Regions from separate parts of the Lysinibacillus sp. NPDC059133 genome, predicted to be linked through region 3. Evidence: riboswitches for the same ligand, from Rfam matches in the RefSeq annotation. Region 3 holds a riboswitch; each other region holds the start of a gene.

Region 1 (5,452 bases), on a different contig from region 3:
ACAATTATGCCGAGGCATAATTGATTTTTTTCCATTATTATTGATATCCAATCCAACTTTGTACTCCATGTGAAGGGCAACTTCACATGGATTTTTTTATCTTAATGACCAAAAAAGGCTTGTGTCTGGTAGACACAAGCCCGCTCTAATAATTATTGATAAATCTGACTGCCTGCCTTTTTAAATTCCTTCGCCTTCTCCTGCATACCTTGGTGAATCGCTTCAGTCGTATTTAAGTCTTTTTCTTTTGCATAAGTACGAATATCCTGTGAGATTCTCATACTACAAAACTTAGGTCCACACATTGAACAGAAGTGCGCAGTTTTTGCCCCTTCTGCAGGCAATGTTTCATCATGGTATTCGACTGCACGCTCTGGATCTAACGAAAGATTGAATTGATCGCGCCAGCGGAATTCAAATCGCGCCTTAGATAGTGCATCGTCACGCTTCTGTGCTCCCGGATGCCCTTTCGCTAAATCTGCAGCGTGTGCAGCAATTTTATACGTAATAACCCCTACGCGAACATCCTCACGATTGGGTAAGCCGAGATGCTCTTTAGGCGTCACATAACATAGCATTGCCGTACCATACCAACCGATCATCGCAGCACCGATGGCCGATGTAATATGGTCATAGCCAGGAGCAATATCTGTTGTCAGTGGCCCTAAAGTATAGAAAGGAGCTTCCTTACACACCTCTAACTGTTTGTCCATATTTTCTTTAATAAGATGCATCGGCACATGCCCTGGTCCTTCTACCATCACTTGTACATCATGCTCCCAGGCAATTTGCGTTAATTCCCCTAGCGTTTCCAGCTCCGCAAACTGAGCCTCATCATTTGCATCTGCAATAGAACCCGGACGTAAACCATCACCTAAAGAGAAAGCAACATCATAGGCTTTCATAATTTCACAGATTTCTTCAAAATGAGTATATAAGAAGCTCTCTTGATGGTGATATAAACACCACTGCGCCATAATCGAGCCTCCTCGAGACACTATGCCTGTTACACGATTAGCCGTTAATGGCACATAGCGTAGTAATACCCCTGCATGAATCGTGAAGTAATCAACACCTTGCTCTGCCTGTTCGATTAACGTATCACGATACACTTCCCACGTTAAATCCTCTGCCACACCATTTACTTTTTCTAGCGCTTGATAAATCGGCACCGTTCCTACTGGCACCGCGGCATTACGGATAATCCATTCACGTGTCGTATGAATATGCTTACCAGTAGATAAATCCATAATGTTATCAGCACCCCAGCGTGTAGCCCACGTCATTTTTTCTACCTCTTCTGCAATAGAGGATGACACCGCTGAATTGCCAATATTGGCGTTAATTTTTACGTGGAAGTTACGTCCAATAATCATCGGCTCTGCCTCAGGGTGATTAATATTAGATGGCAAAATAGCACGTCCTGCCGCGATCTCTGAGCGCACAAATTCTGGGTCCATATTTTCGCGTATCGCTACAAATTCCATTTCTGGAGTAATAATTCCCTTTCGTGCATAGTGAAGCTGTGTTACATTTTTACCTTTCTTCGCGCGTAAAGGCTTTCTAGATAATTCCGGAAAAACATTTTCATTCATTCGCGGATCATCAGCTTTACGGAATCCATTATCTTCTGGCTTGATAGTACGACCTTCGTATTCTTCAACGTCACCGCGTTCTTTGATCCATGCACTACATAAAGCTGGCAATCCTTTCGTAATATCCACCTTATACGCAGGATCAGTGTACGGGCCACTCGTATCATAAACACGTACTGGCGCGTTTTCTTCTTCACCAAAGCTTCCTGTCGTTGGACTTAGAGCAATCTCACGCATTGCCACTAAAATATCTGGTCGAGAACCTTCTACGTAAACTTTTTTACTTCCTTCAAAACTAGACATAATCGTAATATTCTTGTCGCTAACTTTTGTCATAAACTACTTCGCTCCCTTTTACATTTATACAAGGACCGAATCTAGCTCACCCCACAAAAACAAAAAGCCGAATCCAAAAAAAATTGGATCCGGCTAAGAATGTAAAGGTATATTATTGCAAATAACATAGAGTGCAATAATGGTTAACTTTCCCACGCTGGTATGAGCCAGATCAGGTCCAAAGGGTCAAGAAACCTCTAAGCGTTTCCCTCTCAGCCTGACTCATCAGACTCCCCTAGTTAGTACTTATTAAGTTTGATGCTAGTGTAGCAGATATTGCTAATAGATGGAAGCTTCATTTGATTATTTTTGGTACATTCATCAAGAATCAGCGTCAGATTAGACTTTGGAGCGTATGCGAAGCAGCTCATCGGACGACCCCAGAAGCTTTGCTCTGTGCGAAAGCGAAGCGTCAGCAACAAATGTTTTATCTGTGCAAAAGCGAAGCGGCAGCAACAAAGCGCACAGCCGGAACGGAATTCAACTTCACGTTATTCGATGCATTCATATACTTTGAAGATTTATCGGAACAAAATCTCATTTTATCGGAACAATTTTAACTTTTATCGGAATATTATCTTGTTTTATCGGAACAATTTTAACATTTATCAGAACAATTTCAGTTTTTATCAACTATGGGCAATCAAATGAGCTCCTAGCCGTTAGGTAAACAACAGTTCCGCTACATAAATGACAATCGTCACTGTAATACAGCTCACAATCGTTGAAAATAATACTGTTTGTGCAGCAGTTGCCGATTCTACGTCATATTCTAATGCCAGACTAGAGCTATTTCGCGAAGTCGGGAACGAACTAGCTATAAAAAGGGATTGTGCCACGACACCGTCAAGACCAAGCGCAAAAATGATAAGCAAAGCTACGGCTGGCCCTATGATTAGTCGTGTAAAACAGCTAATGTATACCATCTTATTGAACATGGATTTTATTTCAAGCTGTGATAGTTGTGCCCCTAAAGTTATTAATGCTACAGCGATAAAGCCATCTGCCACATGGTCTATCGGAATTTTTACGAACTGCGGAATAGGAATATTAAAATAATTCATAGTAACGCCAATAATAAGTGCATGAATAATAGGCATTTTGAGGAAGTCCTTCAAAATTGACATGCCTGATTTTGTTGAAGAAATTAAATTGTACAAGCCGTAAGTATACGTCGTCATATTTTGAAAAATAACGAGAATAACCTGAATCGCTACCCCAATTGGCTGGGTCACGAAAATCATTTGCGCAACTGGAATACCGTAGTTGCCTGAATTAATGAGGACAACGCTATTTTTAAACACCGCAGCCTCTGTTTTTACTAAACCGAGCCCCTTTGTTAGAAAGTGACTAAGCATCATTTGGCTTCCAATAAAGAGTAGAATAAAAAACGCAACTTCCCCAAGCACAGACAGCTCAATACTCGTTTCATATAAATTCACAAAAACAGCTGCTGGCATAAAGCAATATGTAATAAGTTGAGATAGCGCCTTTAAATTAAAACGAAATTTCCTTTGTAAAACTGCGCCAAGTACTAGAAGCACTAAAATCGGAGCTACAATTTGAAAGAAAATCATGCCGAGATACATCATAGCGATGTCCCCCTTTCCTCTCCTATAGTAGTGCTGTTTGTATGCTTGGTCAATGTACCTCACCGTTAACTCATCACTCATAATAAGGTATTTTTTCTGACCACACGAAACTCATTAGGTGTCTTTAATATCGTTAAAATTAAATAGTAAAGGTAATCCTTTTGAATATTGTGGAGCTTTAAATAAGGGTGATTTCCGTCCCAAGCCATCCAGTTTTGCACAAAAAATCTGCCACCCCGCTTTTAGATTTACTGAGATAATTTAGGTTTTTTTCATACCGAAAGAGGGACTATGACTTTATGTAATAAATAGTAAATTACAAACCAACGGTACTAAATAAGGTAAATATATGATATATTACCCAATAAATACAATGATCGGGGTGACTAAAATGAAGAATAAAGTATTAACTACTTTTATGGCTACTGCTATTACAGCAACCTTAGTGCTGCCAGTGTCAACTGCAAATGCCGCTTCTAATGATTCATCTTTAAACCACTCAATTCACATGGATGGGCAGGTAGCTGCAGCCAAAGCAAAGGGGCAAAGTGTGACCATTACCAATATTACTAATGATAAAGTACGTACATCCATTGGCCAATTTAACATTAGTAAGTCATTAAAGCCCCTCTTAAAAGCATCTAATAATGCTGCGTTGGCAAATGCTGAAGCTACTATAGTCGTAAAGAACGGGGAAATTACAAGTATTTCATCGCTAACACTAACTAAAGCTGGAACAAAAAATAAAGCGGTAGATTTTGATGGCGGTGATGCGCAAATTGATGGAAGCCTAACTGTAAATGCTGATTATGTAAAAGTTCAAAATGTCACTATTAAAGATGAGCTTATTGTCACTAATCGTGTGAAGAAGGCCATTACAATCGATGACGTTACTATTGGGGATACAATTACTTTTAGACCTTTATTGACTAAAAATAGTAATTGGTTAAATGCTTCTCTAAAAGATATTAAATCTCCAAACATTAACTTAAAGCGCACTAAAGTAAGTGTGACTTCTGACAAAACTATTTCGAAAGTTGAGGTAGTTGGTAAAGTTACTGCATTTGAAGTAACGGCCAATGTTGATAAACTTATTATCGATGTTGAGAAAGATTTCAGCCTTTACGGCAAAGGTAAAATTGAGCAAGTGGTTGTCAAGCATGGGGCAAAGGTGGCGTTAAATTCAGGGCACCTAATTAACAAAGTGCAGGTGGATGATAAAAAAGCCTCTGTGGCATTACCAGTTTTGAATAAAACGGAGCTAAGTAATTTAGTAGCTTCACCTCCGTACGTTACAATATCTGCTAATGGGTATGACGTTTCAACAACTGAGAAATGGACAACGCAGGCTGAACGTACAACATTCGAATCTGCCGTAAGTAGCGCAAGAGCAGTAGTTAATAATTCTTACGCTTCTCAGGAACAAGTAAACAATGCTATTACACAGTACAAAACTGCATTAAGCGTTTATCAAGCTGTGCAAAAATATGGAACAAAATATGTCTATGGTGATAAGTCTTCACTACAATCGCTAATCTATTCTGTTCAGTATGTAACGGTTTCTTGGAACAATGGTAATGATATAGCATCATATGTACCTTGGACGACTCAAAGTGAGAAGGACGCTCTATCCTCTATCGTTTCATCTGCTCAGTATGTTGTCAATAATAACTATGCAACACAGTCTGATATCACAAACGCTATTAACAATTTAAACTACGCTATCACCGTTTATAAGAATGCGCAAAAATATGGTACTTATCAAACGAATGCCGATCGATCTGCCCTTATATCACTTATTAACTCTGTTCAGTATGTAACCGTTTCTGTGAATGGCTCTGAATTATCCTCCAATGTAGTTTGGACGACGCAAAGTGAAAAAGATGCTCTAGTTTCTGCTGTTTCATATGCACAAGGTATTGCAAATAA
Region 2 (13,830 bases), on a different contig from region 3:
CAGAAATTTTCAACTGTAAGATTGAAGATATATTTATATATGAGGGGGGGATTTTGAATGAATAAAGCACGTAAAAATCAGTTGGCATTCTTATTTTTAGCTATTATTATGATTCCAATGGGGATTTATCTAAATTACTCAGATATTGTAAATGGTCAATTTTCAGAAGCCATTATGTGTTTTTTCTTAGGAACAAGTGCATTAATGATGGCATATTTATCACCACATTTATATCCAAAAGATGAGCGTACAAAAGAAATTATAGGCAAGAGTATGACAGCAAATTATTTTACGTTATTTGCGGCAATTACAATTCTATTTCTAATAGTTGGAGCACTAGAACCTAACACTTTAAGTGCCACACAAGTTTTAACTATTTTATTTTGTATTATGGTTACATCAATCCCATTAACAATGGTTATTTATTCGAAACTGATTTAATGATTAATCTATACAAAAACATACAAATAACGTTCCCAAATGAAAGTTTAGAAACGAACGTTGTGAAATCAACGTTTTGTGGCTTTTCTTATGAACATTGTTTTATAAGAGCCTTGCTACATCTAGTGTAATAAGGCTCTTTAAAGTTGATGAATTTCTATACATTTAAAAGGTGTTTGTACTTAAAAATCATTAATAAAGTTGTTTGATTCTTATTGAACTAAAGCCCTCGTAGCCAATAAAGATTTCTTATTTTTTCAATTCTTCACTCTTTGAAATCTTTAAATAAAAATCATATAAATCTCTTGCCGTTTGTTGGATAAATTCATCGTCGCCACTTCCATTTATTGCAGTATCCAATTTTTCATACGTAATTAATAAAAGGGCTTTAGCTTCTGATTCACTTAATTGTTGAATCCCTTTCTTCACTTTCTCAATTTCTAACAATAAAATAAAACCCTCCACTCGTGTGAAGGGCAAAATAGTTATGATTTTCGTTGCATTAATTGAGGGGCTGCCGTAAATAACAGAACACCGACAATCGCTGTTAAAATCGTTGCTGGTAGCATATATGTTCCATTATAGATAATTGAATAAATCCATGCGTTTTGATCGCCAGCATATTCTGCGAAAAATACGGCGCCTCCAATAGTATGTGCTGCATAACGTAAAAAGCCCGCTAATACAGTTCCTAAAATAATATAAAGCGCCATTTTCTTTTTGTTTAAATCTTTTGCAGCCTCAAGCACTGGTCCACGCACAACGGCCGCCAAGCCTACTACTGTAAAGGCAACACCATAATCAAGTGTTCCTTGAAGCCAATGTATAATATAGGCACCAAACATTGTTTGCATAACACCAATGAGTAAACCTGTTGTCATGCCTGGAATAAGGCCCCAGCGGAATGCTATTAAAATTATTGGCACCATCACTAGACTAACAGAGCCTCCTTGTGCCCATACTTTAAAGGAAACCTGATCAAGCACAAGACCAATCGCTGCGAATATCGCAATCTCCACAAGCATTAAAAGTTTTTTATTGTCCATCATTATTCTCTCCTTTGTTCCGATGTAGGATACAAGAACAGGAATAGAAATCAGTGAGCAAATATGTCCCTGTCTGGCGTCATAAAGATAAAAAAACGATGCCAGGACAGAGCCTCACATCGTCAAAGTGTCGGTTTCTATCCACATCCCTACGCAAGCGTTAACTTACAGGTTCAAAGAGTCAAGGCATTTCGTGCCCAGTCTCAGCTGACATCATCAGCTCCCCTTGTGGTCGTTACATCTTAATTTTGTTGAACAACCTCATTGTACGCAAACACTGTAACGATTACAACCTCTTCTACATTAATTTTTTGAAACTTTGCTGTTTTTCATGCGTAAATATTAAAAAAGGAGGTACAACTATGGAGAACCAAAAAATTTTATCTGCCTTTAGTTATCTCAGTATTTTATTCGCACCCTTTATTGTGCCATTAGTCGTTTACTTTGTTACAAAAGATAGCGACGTAAAGAGTCACTCTATTCGAGCACTAATATCACATTTAATCCCAGTAGCGTTTGGAATTATATTTTTTGCAGTCTTTATTTTCTCAACTTTATCATTCAACACTTTTGAACCAGATTCAGGTAGCAGTAATTTTCTTATCATTTGGTTAGGTTCATTCGCAATTTACATTCTTGTTTCAATAGGTATCGTCATTTGGAATATTATTCAAGCTGTTCGCGTTATCCGATAAGTTTTCATTCAACCTTGGACAGATAGTACTAAAAGGAGCTGTTATTTTGTGAAAGTATCTAAAGTTGTCAAAACCGCCGTTAAATTAGCACCTATCGTTATTCCAATTGTAAAAAAAGTAATCGCTGTAAAAAAAGGAGCAAATCCTAACGTAACTAAAAAGTGATAAAAGGCGTATTTCCCATACAACGGAAATACGCCTCTTTTTTATTTCACTTCAAAATATGTTTGACTATGACCGTTCATTGTTTTTTCAACATGCAACACTGCAGGCATTGTAGCTTTTAACTCTGCAACGTGTGAAATGACGCCAATCATGCGTCCGGAATCCTGTAAATCAATAAGCGTATCAATCGCCTTATTTAACGCTTCTTCATCGAGAGAACCAAAGCCCTCATCAATAAACATTGTTTCAATGCGGATATTACCTTGAAAACTTTGAATGACATCTGCCATACCAAGGGCAAGACTTAAAGACGCATTAAACTTTTCTCCCCCTGATAATGTTTTCACATCTCGTAATTGATCCGTATAGGCATCATACACATCTAGCCCAAGCCCACTTTGCTTAGCATGCTTTTCTAATCGATCTGAACGTCGGAGCTCAAATTGACCATTAGATAAATGATAAAGCCGGACATTCGCTGCCTCTGTAATTTTATCTAAATAATTGATTTGAATATAACGTTCAAAGGACAGTTTTTTCGCATTTTGTCCATTTAACATTGCATAAAGTTCCTTAACTTGTCCCGCTTCTTTTTCAAGTAAGCGTATTTCCAGCTCCGCTTCCTCTACTTTTTCGATAAAGTCTGCGCAAGCTTTCGCAAATCCTTCGATCTGTTGCAATACTTTAAAGGCTTCCTCATATGTGACACGAAGCATCTCTAACTTTTCTTCCATCGCCGTTAAATCTTGCTTCTCTTGTCCTTTAAGATGCTTCGTTCCCTCAGCAATTTGTACTTGTAATGTGTGGATTTGCAATGCATAATCACTGCAAGCCTTCCGTAAAGCTTCTATTTGCAACACGCTACGCTTCCCAGTAGCAAATTCTTCATAGCTTTCAAAGCCTGCTTCCGTCATACTTACTGAAAATTGCTCGCGCTTTTCATCCATTTTCAGCTTTAATTCCTCAAAAGCCTGTTTCGCAATTTCTACGGTCATTCTAGCATTATTTGCTGCTTCCTTAGCAGATTGCAGATTTTGTTGACTGAGATTCCATGCAGTTTGTAAGGCAACCTTTTGTGAACCTATATCAGCTATCGCCTGCTTCAATGCTTGAAGCGTCTTAAGATTTTCTGGAATATGCTTTTGCTGCTCTTCCACAATTGCTTGTTGCTTAGTCAATTCCTTCGCCTTTTCAGCTAAATATTGCTCTAGTTTTATGTGCTTTTCTTGTACCTGCTCCAGTCGTGCACGATGATCCTTTTGTTGCAAGCGTACATCAGATAATTGATTGCTCACTACTTTTAAGATTGTAATTTGTTGTTCTATATTTTGTAAGGAAGCTACAATTTGTGCTTGATTCGATCGATCGATTTCATTCGTCTCTAACTGTTCTAGCGCCTCTTGTAGAAGATGCTTAGTAGAATTCAATAAAGCTTCTTTCTCTAAAAACTTGCGCTCATCAGTAGTAGCGTTTCCTCGTAAAGTTTCTACTTGTGCTAATTCGATCATCTCTAATTGCTCAGAATGTGTTTCGAGATGTGTTGTACTACCGCATACTGGGCAAGGCTCTCCGTCCTTAAGCTGCTGTGCTAAAATACTTGCCTGACTCGCAATCCATTGCTGCTCCAGCTTTTGAAGAGCCTGCTTACTTTCTTGATAACGGACATTAGTAATGGCTACATCTTGCTCCGTCGTTTCAACTGCTCTCGTGTATTTTTCAACTTGTGCTAGTAATGATACTTGCTCTTTCAGCTTCGGTAGCTGTTCTAAATAACTTTCATATGGCTCAAGTTGTTTTTCATATTGATCAATTGTTTTTGCTAGTTGCTGAACTTGCATTTGTCCTGTTTCTACGATTTTACTATTATCGTCTACTGCTAGCTTTGCTGTTGCAACATATTGTTCAGCTATTTGCATTTGCTGCAGATTGTTCTCATACGCCTCGAATGTTGGTAATAATGCTTGCAGCTGTATCTCCTGTTGTAGAACGTGTTGACGTTCAGGTTCTTTCGCCTCTTCAACGTTAAACTTTTCCTGTGCTATCTTTAACTGAGCTTCTGCGTTTTGCAGCTCTGTCATTGCTTGCTGAAAAGATTGTTCTTTACGATTTTGCTCAGCACGTAAATCGATGCATTGTTGCTCAAGTATGACAAGACGTTCTGCTTTCTCTGCTAATGCAATTTCACGTTCTTTTGCGCTATATACATCTTGTTCTTGTAACAATGCTTGCAGACGGTTTTGACGATTCGTTTGCTCATCAAATTGCTCATTCAATGTTTTCGCCATACTATAAAACTCTTGCTCTTTTTGATGTTGCGCATAAGCTTCTTTATAGCGTTGCTGTTCCAATTGTATGCACTCAGTATAGTAGGTCTGCTCTTCTTCCAGAGCCTTCTTTAGCTGATGCATATTTTCGGTATTGTTAGTAATGCACGTAAATAAAGATGACGAACGCTGTGGCAAAGCCCCCGCAATTTGGCCAAGAAGATGCTCCTTTAATTGTTTCGCACGTAGTAGATCACTTTCCGCTTCTTTTCGTTTCGCATCAAGTCTTTTTGTCATTACACCAAAACGGTCTGTTTTAAAAATCTTGCGCAAAATGACTTCTTTATTCGTAGAATCTGAGGTTAATAGCTTGCGAAATTCACCTTGTGGCAGCATAACAATTTGACTAAATTGGTCCTTTGTGAGGCCTATTATTTCCTGTAGCTTTTTATCTACCTCAAGCGTTTGCTGCTTTTCTACAATACTATAATCAAGTGTGTCTCCTTTGATTTCAGCCAGTTCTATTTTCTTACCAGTAACACTTTTGTTCTTTTCTTTAATATGACCTGGCTGACGTAAAATTTGATAGACCCTATCATGCATTTCAAAAACGAGTTCCACCGCAGTATACGCATCATCATCTGCAAACCCACTTCGTAGCATAGCAGTATCCTGACGATCTTCACCGCTACCCGCTCCGTAAAGTGCATAGCATATAGCATCAAAAATCGTCGTTTTCCCTGCACCTGTTTTTCCGGAAATCGCAAATAGGCGATGCTCACCAAGCTGTTGAAAATCAATAACCTCTGTATTTTTATATGGACCGAATGCAGTAATCGTTAACTTTAAAGGCTTCATTTTACTGTCTCCCGCTCTTCATCTAATAATTCTTGCAGCATCTCTGTAAATAGACGCTCTGTATCTTGATCTGGCTGTACGCCAATAATATCTGTAAAAAATGATCGGAATAAATCGATGTCTTCTATCTTCTCTGTCTCAACCACTTGAATTTCATGTGGTACTTCTTGGTGTATCGCTTTACGCTCGATATGCATCGCATGAGGAAACACTGTACGAATACGTTCCATCGGCGAAGTTACTGGCGTAGTATCTGATAAGCGTACAAATACATAATCATCACTCGGTGGTAATTGCAATAAATCATCCATTAAACCCTCTACCACACGTAAATCTCGTCTCGCTATAAACTTACGCTTCGTGACAGTAATTTCTCCCTGTGCATCTAGCTCAACAATTAAAAAGCCCTTCTCATGTAGGTGCTCAGATAATGAATACTTCAATGGAGAACCGGCATATCGAATCGTTTCATTCAACACAAAATGCGCTTTATGCAAATGTCCAAGTGCAGTGTAATGAAAAGACTTAAACAACGCTGCATTTACGCAATCCGAGCCCCCTATTGATAAAGGTCGCTCTGATTCACTCGTATTCGCTTCCTCTTCCCCATACTTCGTCACAAAGGCATGTCCAACAAAAACGTTGCGTTTTGTTGGATCTAAACTTTGCCCAATATGTTCGATAATTTTTTCCATCGCCTCTTGATGCGAACGAATGGAATCATCCTCTAAGATAGTCCGTACTGAAGCTGGCTCTGCATATGGTACGAGATGAAAATGTACTTCGCCATACTCATCATGCAAAACGATCGGTGCATGGTCTTTCGTAAACTGGCCTTTAATATATAATCCACTATCACTCATTAAACTACTGCCAAAGTTCAATCGACCTGCACTATCGTGGTTCCCAGCAACTGCTATCACAGGGATTTTTTTATCAAGCACAATTTCCGCTAAAATATCATTTAGTAAATTCACTGCCTCAATCGGGGGCATCGAACGGTCATATAAATCACCTGCTATAACGATAACATCCGGTTTTTCTTCATCTATGGCTAGCATAAATTGCTGTAAAATATAATGTTGATCCTCGGTCATGTAGACGCCTTGTACGAGCTTCCCTAAATGCCAATCTGCTGTATGAAATATTTTCATTCTGTGCGCCTCCTGTCTATTTCATTTTATCATGGCTGTTGGATTGTTTGTTTTTCCTTTTATTAGTTTGAAAATTATAATAAGGTTTCTCAGCATAACGTGGGGAGCTGAGGTGTCGGGGTATCCGTCGCTCCGGGGGTTCTTTCCGTCGCTTCGACTGTTCTTTCCGTCGCGCTCCAGGGATTCTTTCCGTCACTCCGACAATTCTATCCGTCGCTTCGGTTCTTTCCGTCGCTCTAACTATTCCTTCCGTCGCATCGACCGTTCTTTCCGTCGCTCCGGGGGTTCTTTCCGTCACTCCGACAATTCTATCCGTCACTCGGGTTCTTTCCGTCGCTCTGACGATTCCATCCGTCGCATCGACTGTTCTTTCCGTCGCTCCGGGGGTTCTTTCCGTCACTCCGACAATTCCATCCGTCGCATCGACTGTTCTTTCCGTCGCTTCGACGATTCCTTCCGTCACTCGGGTTCTTTCCGTCGCTCTGACGATTCCATCCGTCGCATCGACCGTTCTTTCCATCGCTCCGGGGGTTCTTTCCGTCACTCCGACAATTCCATCCGTCGCCCCGAGAGTTCTATCCGTCACTTATATTTTGATATATATTTAACATAAAAAAGAGCATCACTGTCGATGCCCTGTTACAAATAGTTATGATTAAAATGTTTCTTAGCTTTTCCTTCTCCATAAAAGCCGTATCCTGTAAAACCTTGAATGGCACGCGCAGTAGGGCTTGGATTGGCTTTTCTTTTCTTCTCGTGTCTGCTCTGCCTTCGCTAGTTGTTTTAAAATCTGCTCAAATGAAGTAGGGTTAGGCTTTGGCAATTCGTTTGAAGAAATGGCTAGAGCTTTACTTCCACTCTATTCATGTAAAAATACATTTGCCATTATAGAAACTCAATTGCCTAGTCATTCCTAATTTCATGGCGATTAAATCACTGTAGCCTGTATCAATCTGTTGATAAGGCGTTTGACCAGCCGCCAAGGAATTTCCAATCGACAGGTAGTTTTCAGACTGAGCAAAAGCAGATGAAACACCAAATGCCATCATGAGTATAGCTGCACCCATAAAGCTTAGGTATCGTTTCATCTGCTCAGCTCCCTTCTTTCCATCAAGAACTTAAAATGCCCAGCTACCTTTGCGGAAAATTGGCTCTACAGTTCCATCTGGTAAAATACCGTCAATGTCCATCTCACCGCTGCCAATCATAAAGTCCTCATGAGTAACTGAAATATTTGCACCTAACGCTTCAAGCTGACCGTTTTCTAAATCTCTTCCACCCTCTAAACAAGTTGGATAAGCTTCACCAATCGCTAAATGGTTCGATGCATTTTCATCAAACAATGTATTAAAATATAAAATTCCTGATGCTGAAATTGGTGATTCATGCGGTACAAGTGCTACCTCGCCTAAATAGCAAGAGCCTTCATCTACATTAATAAGCTCCTGTAATAAATCATGGCCTACTTGTGCTTCAGCCTTAACAATTTTTCCTTCTTCAAATGTCAGTTTGAAGCTATCGATAATATTCCCTTGATAAACTAATGGTTTTGTATTGCTTACATAGCCATTTACACCTTGTTTCATCGGTAATGTATAAACCTCTTCTGTCGGCATATTAGCAATAAAGATCGTATCATCAGGCGATTTACTACCTCCAGTAAGCCATTTATGCTGTGGTGCTAATGCAATTGTTAAATCAGTACCTGGCGCTGTATAGTGAAGCTTCGCATATTTTTTATTGTTCAGTAGAGCCGCACGAGATTCTAAATTTGTTACGTGTTCACGCCAGTTTTCAACAGCATTGCCTTCACCGATACGAACAGTTTTAAAAATGGCCTCCCATAATGCTGGTACTTGTTCCCCAGCTGCTAAGTTCGGGAATACTTTCGATGCCCACTTTGGTGAAGGGACGGCAACGATCGACCAAGCGATTAAATCCTTCATGACGGCGTTGCGATAGTTTTTCAGAGCAGCTCCTGATACCTTTTGATGGGTAGCTAGACGATCTGCTGAAATACCTGCTAATTTATCAGGGTCTGCAGCATCAATCCACAATAGGGCTCCTTTACGTTCGATCAACTCATCACGCATTTTAACTACCCATTCTGGGAAACGATTAAATTCTTCATCTGAGGCATGCTCAAAGTAAGCACGATCCATTTCATCATCTGAAAAATTAACATGAACACGTCCTGCACCAGCCTTATAAGCCTCTTTCACAACTAAACGGGCAAAATCCAGTGCATCCACTGATGTATTAACTAATAAGTATTGCCCTGGTTGAATATTGACACCGACTTTTACCGCAAGTTCTGCATATGCTTGTAATTTTTCTTCAAACGTCATATTATTTACCTCGCTTTTGTCCAATTGTTTTTGAATTACCCTCCACTAGCTTGCCTTCATGCCATACTTTCTGTACAGGTTTCGCAGAAATTTCTCTCGTCCATTTTTTATACGTTTTTTCATCACGATACGATAATAACGTTAATACTTCACCATCTGCTCCAGCACGACCTGTACGACCAGAACGATGCAAATACTGCTCAATTGTTCTTGGGACATCGACATGAATAACATGTGTTAAACCTTCAATATCTAAACCACGTGCTGCAATATCTGTCGCAATTAAAATACGCGCATCACCTTTACGGAATGCATCTAACGCCTTTTTACGTTCTTCCTTCTTCATGTCAGAATGTAATGTCACAATCGGTGCCGTACGATATTGTAATTTCGTTTCCTTCATCAGCAATTGATCGATATTGTTGACGAAAGCCAACCCACGTAATCCTTCTATATGTGATAGTCGGCGTAAGAAATCAGTTTTATCACGCTCCTCCACTTTCACGAAAGAGTGTACAACTTTACCAACCTTTAACATATCCTCAGGTTTAATTTTGAAACGTACCGGCTCGAACATCATGCGACTAGCCACTAATTCAATTTCCTCCGTAATTGTTGCTGAAACAACAACTACTTGTCGCCCAAATGCTGCACTTTCGATAAAGGATTTTACGACAACACGATATTCACGACTTAGTAACTGATCACATTCATCTAAAATAACTGTTTCAATTTCTTTTAGCTTTAATTTTCCAGCACGTGCTAATTCATTTAATCGTCCTGGTGTTCCTACAACTATCGTCGGTTTTTTCTTTAACTTCTCGATTTGACGTGCAGAGTTTGCGCCACCAATTAGTTGTTGAACCGTAATATCAGAACCTGCTGTCCATTCACGGATAACCTCAACAATTTGCATTGCTAGCTCCTGTGATGGGGCTACGATAAGTCCTTGTGTTTGTTTTTTTGAACCGTTTACTTTATTTAGTAATGGAAGTACATAAGCTAACGTCTTCCCTGATCCTGTCGGCGATTCAGCTACAATATCCTTGCCCTCAAGCATTGCTGGAATCATTTCTTCTTGAATTTTCATTGGCTCTTCAAACTTCCATTTTGCTTGTAAATCTTCATTTAATAAATTTATTACTGACATGTAATTTCCCACCTTCTATCTACTTGACACTAGTTTAACACACTAATCATTTTCCTACTTCATATGTACATAAACCATTGTATAATCTCTCCTAACGAATTTTGAAGTGGGAGTCTTCCTGTACAATAATGCGGATAAAAAAATCTGCACGATTCATGCACGGGATTTGTAAGCCTTCAAGCCCTCATAGACACCGGAGCTTCTGTGAAGGTTTACAGCTTACCCGCGAAGAGCGAGCAGATTTTTATTTGGTTTATTCAATTGTTAACCTACTATTTCATAGCCACATACTTCTATAGCACGTTCTGCTAAAACAATTAATGAGTCGATATATGTGTCACTTAATTTTAAATCTCGATTGACAATAGATAATTCTGTACATCCTAATACGATACGATCACAACTAAGTGCAAGCATTGCCTCTTCTATCGGTTGCCAATCCTCTTGAGAGACATCTTTCCCAGCCTTTACATAATCATAAATAATAGACATGACTTTTTCTTTCATCACATCATCCGGGACAACTGGTGTTATACCAAATTCTTCCAACGCATCTTGATACATGCGTGAAGTTATTGTACCCGTTGTCGCTAAAATACCTACACGCTCTGCCCCTAAATCAGAGGCACGCTTTGCTGTTTCCCTTATCATATGTAATACAGGAACTGGAGAACCTTCAACAATCTCATCATAAAAGGTATGGGCTGTATTACATGGAATAGCAATCATATCTGCTCCAACAGATGCAAGCTTTTTAGCATCTGCGACTATTACTGGTACAGGATTTTCCTTTGTACTATCTAAAATAAAGGCAGTACGATCAGGGATATTCGTATCATTATCAATGATTGTATGTAGATGCTCCTGATCCTTCGTTGCCTTCGTACGTCTTACAATCATTTCACCGATAAACATCGTTGCAAGTGGGCCTACGCCACCTATTATACCTAAAGTTTGTTTTTTCATTAGTTTGACAGACCTTTGTTGTTAAAATATTTCTTATATTGGCGATAAAAGTTTAAATTATCTAGCGTTATATTCAACCAACGCTTCGCATTCATATCCTTATAATTAAAGATGGAATCCGTAGACATTCCTTGGCGAATAAGGCTCTTCGCTTCAATTACTAGCTGTTCATTTTGTACATATTTAAAGAGGACACCATTTGGCACAATCGTCCAAAGATGTTTATTCTGAACATATGTTAACTGTTGCTTGCTTCCCCGAATAAAATCATCCGCAACATATTGCATTAAATTATAACCACTTGCTGTCACATAATAATTGGAAAGTTCATTATGTAATTCAATACTTAATAACTTATATTGATCGTCTCGTTCATCATACTTCATATCCAACGTGGCAAAGCCTTGGAATCGAATCTCCTCTAGAAACAATTTCACACGATCCATTAAGTCTTGATCATATGCTGTCATTATGGCTACATAGCGACCAATCCCCTCTGGAGAATGCTCCTCTAAAATTGGGTTACCTACAGAAAGCAGCTTTACCTTACTGTCTTGCCCAACATAAGCATTGACGACGCACATATGAGCGTCATCGCCAGGTATATATTGCTGTACCATTATATCATCTCGGTATGCAGATTCCTTATAAATGGCGTGGAAAATAGCTTCCTTTTCGTCGTTATCTTTTGCAATATACACTTTTTTCTTACCTGGGAAAATACATGTAGCATACTTTGTCATATTCAGAGGTTTAATGACAACTGGATAGTCAAAAGGGATGTCAAATTCATCATAGTCATTGACAGTGCAAACATGCATTGCCGGATAATGAAAGCCGAACTTCGCACAAAGTTCATACATGCTCTCGCGTGTTAATAGCTCTTTAGCAAGGTGTGCATCCACATAAGGAACTTCAAAATACTCTGCTAGTTCCTCTTTATGTTGCACAATTTTTTTTACGTAAAATTCATCGCAGGCTAATAAAAGCAATTTTTTACCTGTAAATCCCTCTGCAATTGCCTTTAACACAACGACAAAACGATCTTCAATATAGAGTCTTGGAACTTCACGAAACGTTAATAAATCACTCTGCTGTATTTTCTCCATATTCGTATGATTTAATGCAAGTGGTTTAACGCCATAGGACTCGTAAAATGCTCTTGCCATGCCGTAAGCATTCATTTCATCTCCTAATAAAACCGGTAAAAAAGCGTGCTCAATGGCCATTCTACTCAACTCACTTTAGCTTTTTTTAGGCTTATCACCATAGCGTGGGGTTGATTTCCGTTCCAGCTGGGCGCTTTCCTGGGGGCGTCGTGGCCCCAAGGAGTTGATCCGCCATAATGAAGATCAACTTATATAAATGGACTTTTTATCGAATGTCATCCTTATTACTTGGTGATGAGGCTTTTTTTATAAGTGTAACATACTTTCCTTGTACTCCTTCTACCTCTTCTTTGAATCATTTATGAACGGCTACAGCTTGTTCACCTAAGTCTCTATAACTTTTAAAAAACTGATCCACATTATATGTGACAAAGCCTTTTAATGGGTCCATGACAACTACTTTATCGCCTAAATGCCCAGTTAAAACAACAGCATGTAAGTTCATATACGCTTTCTGTGGCACCGTTTCACCTTCATAGATCCAGCCCTTTTCTGATTTTCTCTTTGGCTCTGATAAATCCAATGTAACCCATGTCACAACAGGGACTCCCTCTCGAACAAGCTGTAAAATCTCATCCTGCGAGGCACCGCTCTTATTTGTCACTCGTAAGTCTGCCTGTTTATCCGCTATGACTGCCTCTGCTGCTTTGACAATCGGAGCTGCAAAGACATACATTCCATGTGCTTTATCACGAGGATTACCTGCAAAAGCCTGATCTGGGTTTGGACCAAATCGTTGACCGTTGACAGTACTTATTGTTTGCTTTGGTAAATAGTGATCAGCCATTTCCAGCTTCGTAACATCCAGCCCATAATAATTTAAGACAGCTGTTAACGATGTAATTTCACAGCCATGTGGGAGTTCAGGATTTTGCATTACAACTGGTACATCCAGCTCCTGCTCGTCCCTTGAAAAATGTGTCTCCAATCGATAATACGGCTTTGTCGCATCATATGTAAAATTTTCAATTGTCGTATAACCATCGTTTGTCGTACTATTTTCAAGTGTAGTTGCAGCTATCGCATATTCCTGTCCCTCTGTAAGTTTCGAAAATGTTGCTTCGCCCTCTTCAGAGCCAACCGCATCCTCCACTACCTTACCTGTCTTTACATCTGTAGCAGTGATATAAAGGTTAGGTATTGGTGCACCACTATTAAACTCTACTGTTAACACAGTTAATCCTTTGTTTTGCGTTTCCTGCTGCGAAAACGGATTGCAACTCGAAAGTAGCATGATGATCATAATACCTATTAGTAAAAGGCGTTTATACCTCGTCCACAAGACAAATTCCGCTCCTATCTTGTTTGAAGACAATAACTTCAATTCTATTATATTATTTCAATTTGTCGCAGACTCTATTATACGCTAATTTCATAGACGTTCCTATTTTAACCTCTTTCAGTGGTTGTCCAAACATCCAGTGAAATAGAGGAACTCAGTCTAAGAACGCCACGTCCTGTGGCAATTTATCTGTGCAAAAGCGCAGCGGCAGCAACACGGTTTTAACTGTGCGAAAGCGCAGCGGCAGCAACAACAACACACGACTGAGTGATCAACTTCACGTTGGCCAAAA
Region 3 (13,830 bases):
AATGTAAATAAGTAAACAAGATTTGACCTTCATAGAAATAATCATATTCTGATGCTACAGGTTCCTTTACTTTCATGATCATTTCTTGCGCCCATGCTTCTTTTGCCGTATCCACAATATGAGCGCCTGCAGCAAGGTAGTCTGCATCTGTAAAGCTTGAGCCTAAACCTGCTCCAGTTTCAATGTACACTTCATGACCTGAATTTGTTAATGTAACAACCCCTGCTGGTGTCATGGCTACACGATTTTCATTGTTTTTAATCTCTTTTGGAATACCAATCTTCATCTTCCCTATCCCCTTCCATTACCTAAAAAATAAACACATTTTGTTACATACACTTTGATGTATTGATGCACCCCTTGCATTTCCATATTACCAAACATAAACAAAAAATGCTTTAATTAAAATAATAATAGATAAAATTCCGAATATTCTAATAATAATAAATATCCTAATTAATAAAGTGGTAATTTCCAACATGCAAAAATATAAGGTTATTATCGATCGATAATAGATTGCCTGGAGAAAATGCCTCGTAAGTAACAAAAAAATATGCTTGCGATAGTAATATTTATTTTGCTTGTGAATGAAAATGCCTTCACTTTTTCACATTTTTTCTTCCGGAAAGTATTTCCTTTAGAAAATCATTTGGTATAATCAACATATACAAATCTGGGAGGTAATTCAAATGGCTAATAAATATAAAAGCATTGTAGTTGCAGTAGACGGATCAAAGGAAGCAGAATACGCTTTCCGTAAATCGATTGACGTAGCAAAACGTAACGATGGTGCTGTATTAAATTTAGTAAATGTTATTGACACACGTTCTTTCGCTGCTATTGAAGCATATGACCGTTCGATTGCAGAGCGTGCTCAAGCATTCTCTGAAGAGCTATTAAATGGTTACAAAAAACAAGCTGAAGAAGAAGGCTTAACAAATGTTAACCTTGTAATTGAATATGGCTCACCAAAAAATATCATTACAAAAGAACTTTCTAAAATTGTAGACGCAGACTTAATCATCTGTGGTGCAACTGGTCTAAATGCAGTAGAACGCTTCTTAATCGGTTCAGTATCTGAAGCAATTGTACGCTCAGCTAAATGTGACGTACTTGTAATCCGTACACCGGAAAATTAATTTTGTCTTACATAAAGGGTATCCAAATTTGGATACCTTTTTCTTATTGTTGAAAAACCGTTATGTCTTTGAGATTAATGTGTCCTTTTAAATAAGGTATGGCTAAAATCAATGGTTCCACATCATGGAGTGATTTGACAATTGGAAGCTATAGTATTAAAAGATTTGAGATTGGAGTGGAGACTAAAGTAAAAGGATTCACGTACAGTTTTGTGTGTGAATCCTTTTTGCTCTTTTGAAGGTGGATGTCGATAAAATTTAAAAGTTGGGTGATAAAACGTGAATGTTTATCGATAAAATTTAAAAATTGGGCGATAATTCCTGAAAGTGTTCCGATAAAACTAAAAAGTTGGATGACATTTTGTTAAAACGTATTATTACTTTATATTTTTTCTTTTATAGACAAACTAAAAGGTATCCTATTTCGGATACCTTTTTTTACTTATTTCCCTTCTTGCCACATCTTCACTTTTTCAAAGAACATAGCTAGAGCTTGTTTATTTTGCATATTTGGTACTTTTGCTAATAGCACCTCTTTTGGAGCTTTGAAATCTTTACCTTGCTTTTGTAAAATGACAATGCTCTTTTCAAGTGCTTTATTGGCGAACATTGTATCTGGCAATTGAATAATTGCTTGAATCCAAGCATGCTTTTGAATGTATTTATGCAGTTGTTTCGACTGCTCAGATTCAAAGAGATGGGTTGGAGCAAGGAAAAATAAATAGCCTCCATCCTTCGTGTAGTTAATGGATTGCTCAATAAATAAGTGATGTGCATAACTCATTCCTTCTGAAGGACATAGTTCATAATCTAATGCGATATCTTCATTTGGATAATATCCGACTGGTAAATCACAAACAATAGCATCTGCAGGACTTACTAATAAATCTTGTAACGCATCTTGGCGGTATAAGGAAACAGACTGCTCAGTCAAATCAGCTGTAGCAGCAGCTATACGAATAAGTAGTTCATCAACCTCTACACCTGTTGCCTCTATTTTTTCGTCTAATAAGTTCATAACTGTTAGAAGTAAATTCCCTGTACCTACTGCAGGATCTAAAATCGAAATTTTTCCAGTTTTTAGACGATCTGCAAATAGTTGCTCTACAAAATAACCAACTAATAACCCAAGAGTATCAGGTGTCATTTGGTGATTTGGCTGAGAGCCTTTTCGCATCCCCTTTAAAACAGCAATTTGAATTGCTTTGCGCACATCTTCCTTTGTCGCAGTGTCTTGCGAAAAATCAACTTCCCCATCTAGCCATGCCTCTAAGCCATCTAGAATACCCTCTAATAATGTAATATTATGTTCTTTTTCTATCTTTTCAGCATGCTCATTTAGCATACCAAACAATTTCTCGATATTTTCCATACTCAACTTCCTTTCACGCAGAAAAGAGCCGTGACAAAAACTTGTCACAGCCCCTTTGTCTAGTAATATCTTAGCCTAAAATCAATAAATTATGCTAGTGCTTTGACCGCTGCAATTGCCGCTTCATAGTTTGGATGGTCTGTTGCTTCAGGAACATATTCTACATATGTCACTTTGTCATTTGCATCCACAACAAATACTGCGCGTGTTAGAAGACGTAACTCTTGAATGTAGACACCATATGCTTCACCAAATGACAGGTCACGGTGATCTGAAACTGTTTGAACAGCATCAATACCCGCTGCACCACACCAACGTTTTTGAGCAAATGGAAGGTCAACAGATACTGTATAAATCACTACATTATCACCTAAGCCAGCTGCTGCTTCATTAAAACGACGTGTTTGCGCATCGCATACACCAGTATCTAATGATGGTACAACGCTAAATAAACGAATTTTCCCCTCTGAATCTTTTAATGTAACAGGTGACAGGTCATTCGCTAATACAGTGAAATCTGGTGCTTGATCTCCAACCTTTACTTCGTTCCCTACAAGTGTTACTGGACCATTTTTAAATGTTACTTGTGCCATATAAACGCCTCCTAATCATCATATATACATAATATTACTAAATGGAGGGAATTAATTGCAACTAAGACAGCTTATTTTGTTGCTGACGCTTCGCTTTCGCACAGATAAAACATTTGTTGCTGTCGCTTCGCTTTCGCACAGATAAAACATTTGTTGCTGTCGCTTCGCTTTCGCACAGATAAAACATTTGTTGCTGTCGCTTCGCTTTCGCACAGAGCAAAGCTTCCTCGGGGCGTCCGATGAGCCGCTTGGGGCAACAGATGTTTTTTGTGCGAAAGCGTAGTGTAACGTAGCGGCAGCGACACGATGTTGGTCCCGAAGGCGTTATCACAGGATGTGATGCTCTTAGCCTTCGTTCCTCTATTGCTAATCCCTAAGGAGTCGCCCAGCCGGAACGAAGATCAACTTTATTCATAGTATACTTTATAATAAATGCATCCTAACTTTTGGATCTTTTTCCTAACGAACTAACCATTAATCACCACTATCACCACAAAAATAAAGAGCTGTCTCACCGTAATGAGACAGCTCTAGTCATTATTCTTCGTTATCTTTCTCTAGCTTTTCAGGTTCTGATTTTCCCTCTAGCGGTACAGATTCAGTCTTTTCCTCTTTTATTGGCAAAGACGGTTGAACAATATCTTTTTCTATATATATTTTTTCATGAACGACTGTTGTATCCGCGAAAAAATCATGTAGACCTTGATTGTTCGGTAGAATGCCTACAAGAATATAAAGTGGCATAAAAATGCTGTTGATGATACGCCCAATCCAATCACGGAATAACACGTCTGACCAAGTCAGCTTCTCATGCTTTAATGAAATAACACGTAATCCAAATATCATTTTCCCTAATGTTTGCCCAAAAAATCTCGTCATTAATACGAAATAACTGTAATAGAGAATAGCAGATATAATCGAAATAGGTGCATACCACACTGTGTCAGATAATGACCAATCCATTAAATAAAATATTGGGTTAACGAGAATTCCACCTACTGCTGCAATAATAATTCCGTCTATTAAAAATGCCCAAAAACGTATCCAAAAGCCTGCCGTTTTTAATACATAATTTTTATTCGTAATTGGCTTATCCATTAGGAGAGCATTCCCTATAGAGGGTGACCCTTGCATAACAACTTCATTGTTTGTCATTGTACTCCCTCCTTAGTATTCGCCATATAAGTACATCATTTTAGGTGCTTTATAGTCCGCCATAATTTTCATCAGCATTTTTTCCTCTGCTGATGGACCGAATATGGATCCAATTTTCATCCCAACATATGATTTCCAGCCACCCACATCATATGAATACTGGAATAATGCAGCGTCCTCTAGACCAAAGTCTTTACGCAATGCAGTAATTGTTGCTTCCTCATCACCAATCTCATCAACTAAGCCTGCTTCAAGCGCCTTCTTACCACTAAGAATTCTACCATCAGCCACTTTTTTCACATCTGGTTCAGACATATTACGTCCTTTTGCAACAATACCAACGAATTCTTGATACGTTTCATTAATCATGTCTTGCATCATAGCACGCTCTTCCGGTGTCACTTCACGCATTGGACTAAGCATATCCTTATGTTCACCAGATTTAAACGTTTCATATTTAATACCAACTTTTTCTGCTAACTCCTGATAATTAATAGATTGCATTATGACACCAATCGATCCTGTAATTGTATCACGTTGCGCAAATATTTTATCTGCAGGTGCTGAAATGTAATAACCACCTGAAGCTGCCATCGAATCCATAGAAACATAGATTGGAATTTGTCGCTCTTCTTTAATTTTCAAAAGTTTTTTATATATTTCTGCTGATTCCTTTACACCGCCACCTGGTGAATTAACACTTAAGACGATACCTTCCACAGTCTGATCATATAAAATATTATCTAATTGATTTAAGAAAAATTGATGATCATAAGAAACTGGTTGCCATAGTGAACTTGAGCCAACATCTTGAATCGTACCATCAACCTTTAAGTATGCAATACGTTTATCCTTATTGCCGCTTTCTTTAACCTCTTCCATTACCGTCAAGTCGTTTCCAGCCACCAAGCTATCAAAATTGCTAAAGAAATCTGATTTAAATATTGCAAAAATGGTGTTGATTCCTAATGAAAATACTAATAGCACACCTGCAATTATTAAAGCAGCCCACCTTTTACCATTCATTTCTTTCCGCCTCCTCATAACGTTATACGATTGATATCCTAATTTGTTTCATACTTATTGCAATAAGATGGCTTATCACCATAACACGGGTTTGATTTCCAACACTTTGCAAAAGCTTTAACTTATTCAACCTATAATACATTACCTAACATTATAAAAAAATCAAAGTTCATAAAAAAAGCAGGAACTTTGATTTTCGACATTATTTCCTAGGAAATTAATGATGATTGATAGAATGGATTTTTTCTTGCTCTCGTAATTCGACACGACGAATTTTGCCTGATGAGGTTTTTGGCAGCTCAGTAACAAACTCAATCGCACGAGGATATTTATAAGGGGCTGTTAAAGTTTTTACATGGCTTTGTAGTTTTTTTATTAGTGTTTCATCACCAACTTCTCCTTCACAGAGTACAACAAACGCCTTTACGAGATTTCCACGGATTTCATCCGGACTCGCGACAACAGCAGTTTCTTTCACTGCTGGATGCTTCAATAACGCATCTTCTACTTCAAAAGGGCCAATCGTATACCCTGACGATATAATGACATCATCCCCACGTCCTTCAAACCAAAAGTAACCATCTTCATCTTTATATGCGCGATCACCAGTAATATACCAATCGCCTCTAAATTGTAAATTTGTACGCTCGGGATCGTTTAAATACTTTTTAAATAACGCGGGCGTTTCACAGTGTACAGCAATATCTCCAACTTCTCCAATCGCAACTGGATTTCCAAAATCATTGATAATTTCAACCGTATTACCCGGGGTAGGTTTACCCATTGAGCCCATTTTAGCCTCCATCCCTACCATTGTACCAACAAGTAATGTATTCTCTGTTTGTCCATAACCATCTCGTACTTGTAAATTAAAGACCTCTGAAAATACTTTTATCACTTCACTATTTAAAGGTTCACCCGCTGATACAGCCTGACGTATTGTACTTAAATTGAAATCTCGTAAATTTTCAGGCCCCGCCATAAATCGATATTCGGTTGGCGTGCAGCACAGAATATTAATATTGAATTTTTCAATCAGTGCAAGGTATGTTGCCGCATCAAAGTGACCTTTGTAAACAAATGCTGTTGCACCACTCCCTAAAGTAGCGAGGAACGGACTCCAAATCCATTTTTGCCAGCCTGGAGCTGCTGTAGCCCAAACAATGTCACCTTCTTGAACACCTAACCAATTTGGTGCAGTAGTTCGTAAGTGTGCGTAACCCCAGCTATGAGTATGTACTGCTGCCTTTGGATTGCCTGTTGTACCACTTGTATATGCTAAAAATGCAATATCTGTACTCTTAGTTGGTGTAGAATTAAAATAGCTCTTTGATTGGCTTTGCATTTTTTCAAGCAATGGCTGCCAAGGTTCATGTGCATGTCCAATGACAAATTGCTGTATTTCTTGTAAATTTTCAACACTATCAAATTGTTCAATATAAGGCTCAAATGCAACAACTCCTTTTGCATCGGCATGATTGATTCGATATTCAATATCTTTAGATCTCAGCATTTCTGAACTAGGTATAATGGTTAAACCTGCCTTTAAGGCCGCAATATACACGATATACGCTTCCACTGATTTCGGTACCATGACTAAAATAACATCACCTTTTTTTAAACCTTGAGATGTAAATACATGTGCTGCCTGATTCGCCTTTTCAAGTAAAGCTGTATATGTAATGTACTGAATTTCCCCGTTTTCACTATAAACTAACAATGCATTTTTGGTAGAATCCTGTGCATATTTTTCAATTTCCTCTGAAATGTTATACCATTCTGGTGCGATTAAATCTTCTCTTTTCATGGCAAATGCCCCCTTTTGTACGCTCATTATAAAACTCAATTTTTATCTTTTTCAATGAAATTCACTCTAATTCATTAAAGTGGTGACAACTATCACGTTCTGCTATATGGCATCAGTCACGTATTGGTTCTATCCATTTCAACTTGGCGTAATCGTCGCTTTCGCACAGAAAAAATTTGTTGCTGTCGCTTCGCTTTCGCACAGAAAAGAATTGTTGCTGCATGAAGATTAAAAAATCCTTATTGAACCCGAATGAATAATATGGTACATTTTGTTCAACTAAAAGCATAATTGCAGGGGGACTCATTTAGAGTTGAGAAGGTAAAACCTGACCCTTTGAACCTGTTAGTTAATACTGACGTAGGGAGCATTACTGATGAAAGGCTCTTTTACGTGTTTTTTGCACGAAAAAGAGCCTTTTTTGCACGCTTACGTCCATCCAACGAGGAGGACTTACATTGATATTTCAAACGATCCGTAAACAAAATCCACTTATTCATTGCATTACTAATTATGTTGTGGCTAATTTCCAAGCAAATGGCTTATTAGCAATAGGCGCTTCTCCAGTTATGGCTGATGATGGTCATGAGGTTGAAGAAATGGTCACAATCGCCTCAGGCTTATTGATAAATATCGGTACCCTTAATGAGCGAATGAAAGAATCAATGTTACTTGCAGGGAAAAAAGCCAATGCTCTTGGCATTCCCGTAATTTTAGATCCTGTAGCTGCAGGTGCAACATCTTACCGGAAACAAACGGTACAGCAATTACTAAAGGAAATTAAATTTGCGGCAATTCGTTGTAATATCGGAGAGCTTGCGGCAATTGCCAATGTAGACTGGCAACAAAAAGGCGTAGATAGTGGTAGTGGTTCAATTTCTGTAGAAGTGGAGGCACAGAAAATAGCTCAACAATACAATTGTATTGTTATTGTGACCGGTGAAAAGGATTTTATTACTGATGGCAAACATCAGCAATGGGTTACAGGTGGAAATTCTCAAATGACAGAAGTTACTGGAACAGGTTGCTTATTGAGTGCAATATGTTGTGCCTCCTACACCGCAGGAGATAAACCATTTGACCAATTGCTAGAAACATTATCGTTTTATAAAAAATTGGCAGAAAAAGCAGCTTCTTCTACTCCATTCATTGGCGATTTTCAAATTGCTGTATTAAATGAACTACACCGCCTTTCCAAGGATGGTGAAAAATGATGGATATTGTAACGACAATTGCTGGTTCAGATAGTGGCGGCGGTGCAGGCATACAGGCTGATTTAAAAACATTTCAGGAATTAAAGGTGTTTGGAACGTCTGTTATTACAGCTTTAACAGCCCAGAATACATTGGGTGTTTCGGGTGTCTTGCCAATTGATGTGAGCTTTATTGAAAAACAACTTAAAGCGCTAATCGAGGATTTTTCAATTAGTGCTATTAAAACAGGAATGCTGTTTTCCTCCGAAATAATCCAATCAATTGCACATATTTTAGCCGAAGTAAATATTCCACTTATTGTAGATCCTGTTATGATTGCAAAAGGTGGCGAAAGCTTATTACAGCAAGAAGCAATTGAGGCATTACGAAGTTATTTGCTACCTTTAGCAACAATTGTAACGCCAAACATCCCAGAGGCCGAAACCCTTTCTGGAAGGAAAATCAATTCTTTAGCAGATATTAAAGAAGTAGCTCAGGTCTTATTACAAACAGGCGTTCAATGCGTCGTTATGAAAGGCGGTCATTTAGAGGATAAATGTTATGCTACTGATTATGTATTTTTTCAAGATGGTCGATCATTTTCCATGCAGTCTACTCGTATTGCAACAAAAAATACGCATGGTACAGGCTGTACGTTTTCCGCAGCATTAACTGCTTTTCTTGGTATTGGGCTACCTTTAGAAAAAGCGATTGAGGAAGCTAAAAAATTTATTCAATTAGCAATCACTCATGATTTATCTATTGGTAATGGCCATGGACCAACAAATCATTTTGCTTATCAAAACTATAAGGATTCCTGCGAGGTGATCATTCATGAAACGTAACGATCTACAGCTCTATTTTATTATGGGTACGGGTAATGTTTTAAATCAGGAGCCAATAAACGTTTTAGAGAAAGCTCTCCAATCTGGAATTACTATGTTTCAATACCGTGAAAAGGGGCCGAATACACTAACTGGACAAGCCTATGAAAATTTTGCTCGTAAATGTCAAAAGCTCTGTCAACAGTATCATATTCCGTTTATCGTCAATGATGATGTAGAGCTAGCTATAAAACTTAGAGCAGATGGTGTTCATATTGGCCAAGAAGATTTTCCTGTGTCGATGGTACGTGAAAAAATTGGCAACATGATTCTAGGTGTTTCTGTTCATTCACAAGCTGAATTACAAACTGCTCTACAATATGGTGCGGACTATGTTGGAATTGGTCCAATTTTTTCAACCGCTTCTAAAAGCGACGCCAAACCACCTAGTGGAACTGATTTTTTACAACAAGTTCGCAGACAATACCCGGAGCTCCCTATCGTTGCAATTGGAGGCATAAACTGCTCGAATGCACATGCTGTATTTAAAGCAGGTGCGGATGGAATAGCAGTTATTTCCGCAATTTGCGAAAGTAAGGATATTTCAAATACAGTCTCTATATTTAAATCATTTGTAGGATAAAGTGAAACTTTAATCAGTGGGGCGTTTTTACCCCACTGATTATTAGTCTTCACCAATCGGGTTTTTACGGGCAGTTAACTCCTCCTATTTCTTTGCTCTCATTGAATTGAATTGAATTGAATTGAATTGAAATGGGAGGACCTAACGTTTCTCTTTTGATATAGATAAATTACTGCCCGTTAATACGGGATAAAAAATAAAGAATTTAAACAAACTAAAACCAGTGCCTTTTACGGTCACTGGTTTTAATTTTAATAATTACTGTTTAAGCAATTATTGGTTGTTGTTTGGCATACCTTTTAATTGTGATTCAGCCATTTGTACAAGACGTTTAGTGATTTCACCGCCAACGGAACCGTTAGCACGAGCTGAAGCGTCAGCTCCTAATTGAACACCAAATTCTTGTGCAATTTCGTATTTCATTTGATCTAGAGCTTGCTCTACACCAGGTACTGCAAGTTTGTTTGAACTGCGATTTGTTGAAGTCATGTGTCTCTCACCTCCTTGTGAATATAGAATGTGCGATATTAGATTTTTAATACAAAAATTTTATAGGTAAATTGTACCTCAGAAGGAAGTAGACTAAAAAAAGCCGACTCAAATGGATTTTTGAGTCGGCTCTTACGGAATCGCAAGTTTCTTCTATAGAAGATCCGCAAATTTATCGGCTTCTTGTTCTTTTTTCGGGAAAATATAGACTTCACGGTTTTTCACTGCTCGTTCGATTAGTTCATCAAAATCCGAGAAGCTTTCGTAATGCTCAACCTTTTCAAGCTTTGGCTTTGTTTTTGGACTTGCAGGAGTAAAAATTGTACAGCAGTCTTCAAATGGCTGGATAGACGTTTCGTATGTGCCTATTTTCTCTGCAATATCGATAATTTCTAATTTATCTGATGAGATTAATGGACGTAAAATTGGTGTGTTAGTTACGGCATTAATAGCTGTTAGACTTTCAAGAGTTTGACTCGCTACTTGACCAAGACTCTCACCTGTAACAATAGCTAGTGCACCAATTTCTTCACGTACTTTATCAGCAACTTTTAGCATCATACGACGAGTTGTTGTCATCGATACATTAGAAGGTACTTTTTCTTTAATAAGAACTTGAATTTCAGTGAAAGGAATTACATGTAATCGTATATTAGCTCCAAATTTTGTTAATTCATTAGCAAGCACCTTTACTTTTTCTAATGAATTTTGGCTTGTGTATGGTGGGCTAAAGAAATGAATCGCTTCTAAGCGCACTCCACGTTTCATCATTAAATAACCAGCAACAGGACTATCTATACCACCAGAAAGCATTAATAAAGATTTACCATTAGAGCCTACAGGCATTCCACCTGCACCCGGTATAACTTGTGCCATCATATATGTTGCATCATGACGCACCTCTACACGAAGTTCGATATCAGGCTTCTTCACCTTTACTGATAAATTTTGATATTGTGGTAATACATAACCACCAATTTCGCGTTGAATGGCATGTGATTCTAACGGAAATGTCTTATCTGTGCGCTTTACTTCTACTTTAAAAGTAAGCTGCTCATTTTTAAACGTATCCATAATTGTTATGGCAAGCTTTTTCATGGCCTCCATGTCTTTTTCACATGCTGCCACTGGACTAAATGATTGGATACCAAAAATTTTAGGTAATCCTTTTAATAGTACGTCCATTTGTGTTTCATCTTGAATGGCGATAAACATACGATCGCGCTCTGTGCGAATGTGTAAATGTCCTAAATCCGCAAACGCATGACGAATGTTCTCACGTAAGCGACGAATAAAATCCATCTTGTTGCGACCCTTTGTAGAAAGTTCTCCATATCGAATTAAAATTTCTTTCCAAATCATTTTTAAAATTCTCCTTTAAGTTCCATCAATACTTCATCTAATATTTGTTTAAATTTTTCTATATCTTCGTTTGTTACATACGCGCCAAAACTAATACGAATAACACCTTTTTTAAAATGCTCATCGAGATTTAGAGCTTCAACAACATGACTTGTTTTTGTCTGTTTCGATGAACAAGCACTCGATGTCGACACAATTACATTGCGTTTTTGCAATGCATTGATAATGACTTCACCTTTTAAATCGCGAATACTAAAAGATAAAATATGTGCCGCTCCTTGTGGTGTTGATAAAATATGCACTTCATCTCCATATCCACGTAATTGGCTACATAATTCTTCATACCATTGACGATATTTTTTCGCACGGTCATTCATCGTCTCTATGGCTATACGAGCTGCTTTGGATAAGGCTACAGCTTGCGGTACAGCTACTGTCCCACTACGTAAACCAAACTCCTGCCCTCCACCAAGTGCATACGGTTGCCATTTCATTTTTTTGCGGAATGCGAGTACACCTGAACCTTTAAAGCCATGAATTTTATGGCCAGAAATTGAAATACAGTCTGGTCCCTCGTCATCGTTAAATGATATCGGTAACTTCCCAAAGCTTTGAACAGCATCTACGTGAAAAGTTGCACGACTTGATTCATGAATAATTTTTGCAGCTTCAAAAATTGGTTGAATCGCACCCATTTCATTATTTACATGCATCATACTTACTAAAATGGTATCCTTACGCACTTTTGTGCGAAGCTCTTCTAAAGAAATAACTCCATTTTTATCTACTTGCAAGTATTCTACGTCAAAACCGTCTTGCTCAAGTTGTTTTACAGATTCTAGGACAGATGGATGTTCAATTTCAGTTGTTAAAATATGATTTCCTTTATGTGTATTGCTACGTGCTAAACCAAATATAGCCGTGTTATTGGATTCAGTACCACCTGATGTAAATAGCACATTTTTTGCTTCTGTCTGCAAAATATCTGCTACTTGCTCACGTGCACGCATTAATAATTCGTTTGATTCAACACCCATTGCATGAATAGAAGCAGGATTGGCATAATACTGCTCATTCACTACCATAAATGCTTGCATAACCTCTTTTAAAGGTTTTGTTGTTGCACTGTTGTCTAAATAGATTGTATTAACTTCCATTATTATTCACACACTTTCAAAACGTTGATTTAACGGTATTTATCATAACGCAATCTTCAGCAATTGACTACTAACTTTAACAATTATACTAATTTAATCACTTATTTGTTTGCTTTTAATGTGAAAAACCACCCATTATAGAGTGGCATATTAATATTTACTATGAACGTTTCCTGAGTATAAAAATTTGGGTTTTGCATTGTTGGCTTATTACTATAACGTGAGGTTGATTTCCGTTCCGGCTGGGCGCTTTGTAGCTGTCGCTTCGCTTTCGCTACAGAAAACATTTGTTGCTGACGCTTCGCTTTCGCACAGAGCAAAGCTTCCTGGGGGCGTCCGATGAGCCGCTTGGGCCAACACGATGTTGGTCACGAAGGCGTTATCACAGGATGTGATGCTCTTAGCCTTCGTTCCCCTACTTGCTCGCTCCAGGGTCTCGGGCCAACACGATGTTGGTCACGAAGGCGTTATCACAGGACGTGATGGTTTTAGCCTTCGTTCCTCTATTGCTGATCCCCAAGGAGTCGCCCAACCTCCACTCCAATCAACTTATATACATGACATATGCTTTAAATAAATGCCATCCTCAACTTTCAGCGACAATATTTAAACTATATTTCAACACCGTATTGAAGACGAATTTCACCATTATAAACCCTAGTCAACACGCTTGTTTTTAATCTTTCTTCATTGTTATAAATTCAGTTGATGCTGTGAATTCCATGACTTTTTTAAAGCCTAATTTTTCATAAAGGTGAATTGCTCTTGTATTAAATGAGGCTACCGTTAAACGAAGGGAACTATGATTTTCTTGTTGTAGCTGATTTAATATAAATGAAAAAAATTCTGAACCATAACCTTTTCCTGTTAGCACAGGCTTCATCCCAAGCCCAACATCAATGCACTCGTCTAAATACGCACCATAATCACGTCCTTTAGGTACTTGTGCAGATGTTCCTGTACAGAAAAAACCGACTAGCTCTTCTTTATCATTGACAATTGAATAATACGGACTTTCAAGAAATTCTTTTAGAGATTCGTCGCAAAGTTCATTGTTGTAAAAATCATAT

Evidence for each region. Region 3 has a riboswitch for thiamine pyrophosphate ahead of thiM (hydroxyethylthiazole kinase). Riboswitches for the same ligand answer to the same signal wherever they lie in the genome.
Region 1: another riboswitch for thiamine pyrophosphate. It lies ahead of thiC (phosphomethylpyrimidine synthase ThiC); the one in region 3 lies ahead of thiM (hydroxyethylthiazole kinase).
Region 2: another riboswitch for thiamine pyrophosphate. It lies ahead of thiT (energy-coupled thiamine transporter ThiT); the one in region 3 lies ahead of thiM (hydroxyethylthiazole kinase).

Annotation. Positions count from the first base shown of each region.
Region 1 covers NZ_JBHZDH010000015.1:80-5,531, forward strand. Annotated here, with positions in the region: gene thiC (phosphomethylpyrimidine synthase ThiC) at 153-1,931, opposite strand; TPP riboswitch at 2,064-2,178, opposite strand; gene ACFXN8_RS10300 (hypothetical protein) at 2,231-2,491, shown strand; gene ACFXN8_RS10305 (AEC family transporter) at 2,594-3,523, opposite strand; gene ACFXN8_RS10310 (S-layer protein) at 3,915-5,452, shown strand, end outside.
Region 2 covers NZ_JBHZDH010000021.1:17,350-31,179, reverse strand. Annotated here, with positions in the region: gene ACFXN8_RS13055 (helix-turn-helix transcriptional regulator) at 1-65, shown strand, start outside; gene ACFXN8_RS13050 (hypothetical protein) at 58-441, shown strand; gene ACFXN8_RS13045 (hypothetical protein) at 691-888, opposite strand; gene thiT (energy-coupled thiamine transporter ThiT) at 927-1,487, opposite strand; TPP riboswitch at 1,617-1,724, opposite strand; gene ACFXN8_RS13035 (magnetosome magnetite crystal formation protein family) at 1,850-2,182, shown strand; gene ACFXN8_RS13030 (AAA family ATPase) at 2,389-5,469, opposite strand; gene ACFXN8_RS13025 (exonuclease SbcCD subunit D) at 5,466-6,623, opposite strand; gene ACFXN8_RS13020 (hypothetical protein) at 7,487-7,711, opposite strand; gene ACFXN8_RS13015 (aminopeptidase) at 7,742-8,971, opposite strand; gene ACFXN8_RS13010 (DEAD/DEAH box helicase) at 8,973-10,121, opposite strand; gene cuyB (cysteate racemase) at 10,386-11,087, opposite strand; gene ACFXN8_RS13000 (carboxylate--amine ligase) at 11,087-12,316, opposite strand; gene ACFXN8_RS12995 (C39 family peptidase) at 12,552-13,538, opposite strand.
Region 3 covers NZ_JBHZDH010000003.1:146,735-160,564, forward strand. Annotated here, with positions in the region: gene ald (alanine dehydrogenase) at 1-286, opposite strand, end outside; gene ACFXN8_RS03185 (universal stress protein) at 690-1,139, shown strand; gene ACFXN8_RS03190 (class I SAM-dependent methyltransferase) at 1,582-2,511, opposite strand; gene tpx (thiol peroxidase) at 2,601-3,104, opposite strand; gene ACFXN8_RS03200 (RDD family protein) at 3,642-4,259, opposite strand; gene sppA (signal peptide peptidase SppA) at 4,272-5,285, opposite strand; gene mbcS (acyl-CoA synthetase MbcS) at 5,503-7,092, opposite strand; TPP riboswitch at 7,378-7,476, shown strand; gene thiM (hydroxyethylthiazole kinase) at 7,551-8,306, shown strand; gene thiD (bifunctional hydroxymethylpyrimidine kinase/phosphomethylpyrimidine kinase) at 8,306-9,130, shown strand; gene thiE (thiamine phosphate synthase) at 9,120-9,752, shown strand; gene ACFXN8_RS03230 (alpha/beta-type small acid-soluble spore protein) at 10,026-10,241, opposite strand; gene thiI (tRNA uracil 4-sulfurtransferase ThiI) at 10,395-11,603, opposite strand; gene ACFXN8_RS03240 (cysteine desulfurase family protein) at 11,606-12,760, opposite strand; gene ACFXN8_RS03245 (GNAT family N-acetyltransferase) at 13,437-13,830, opposite strand, start outside.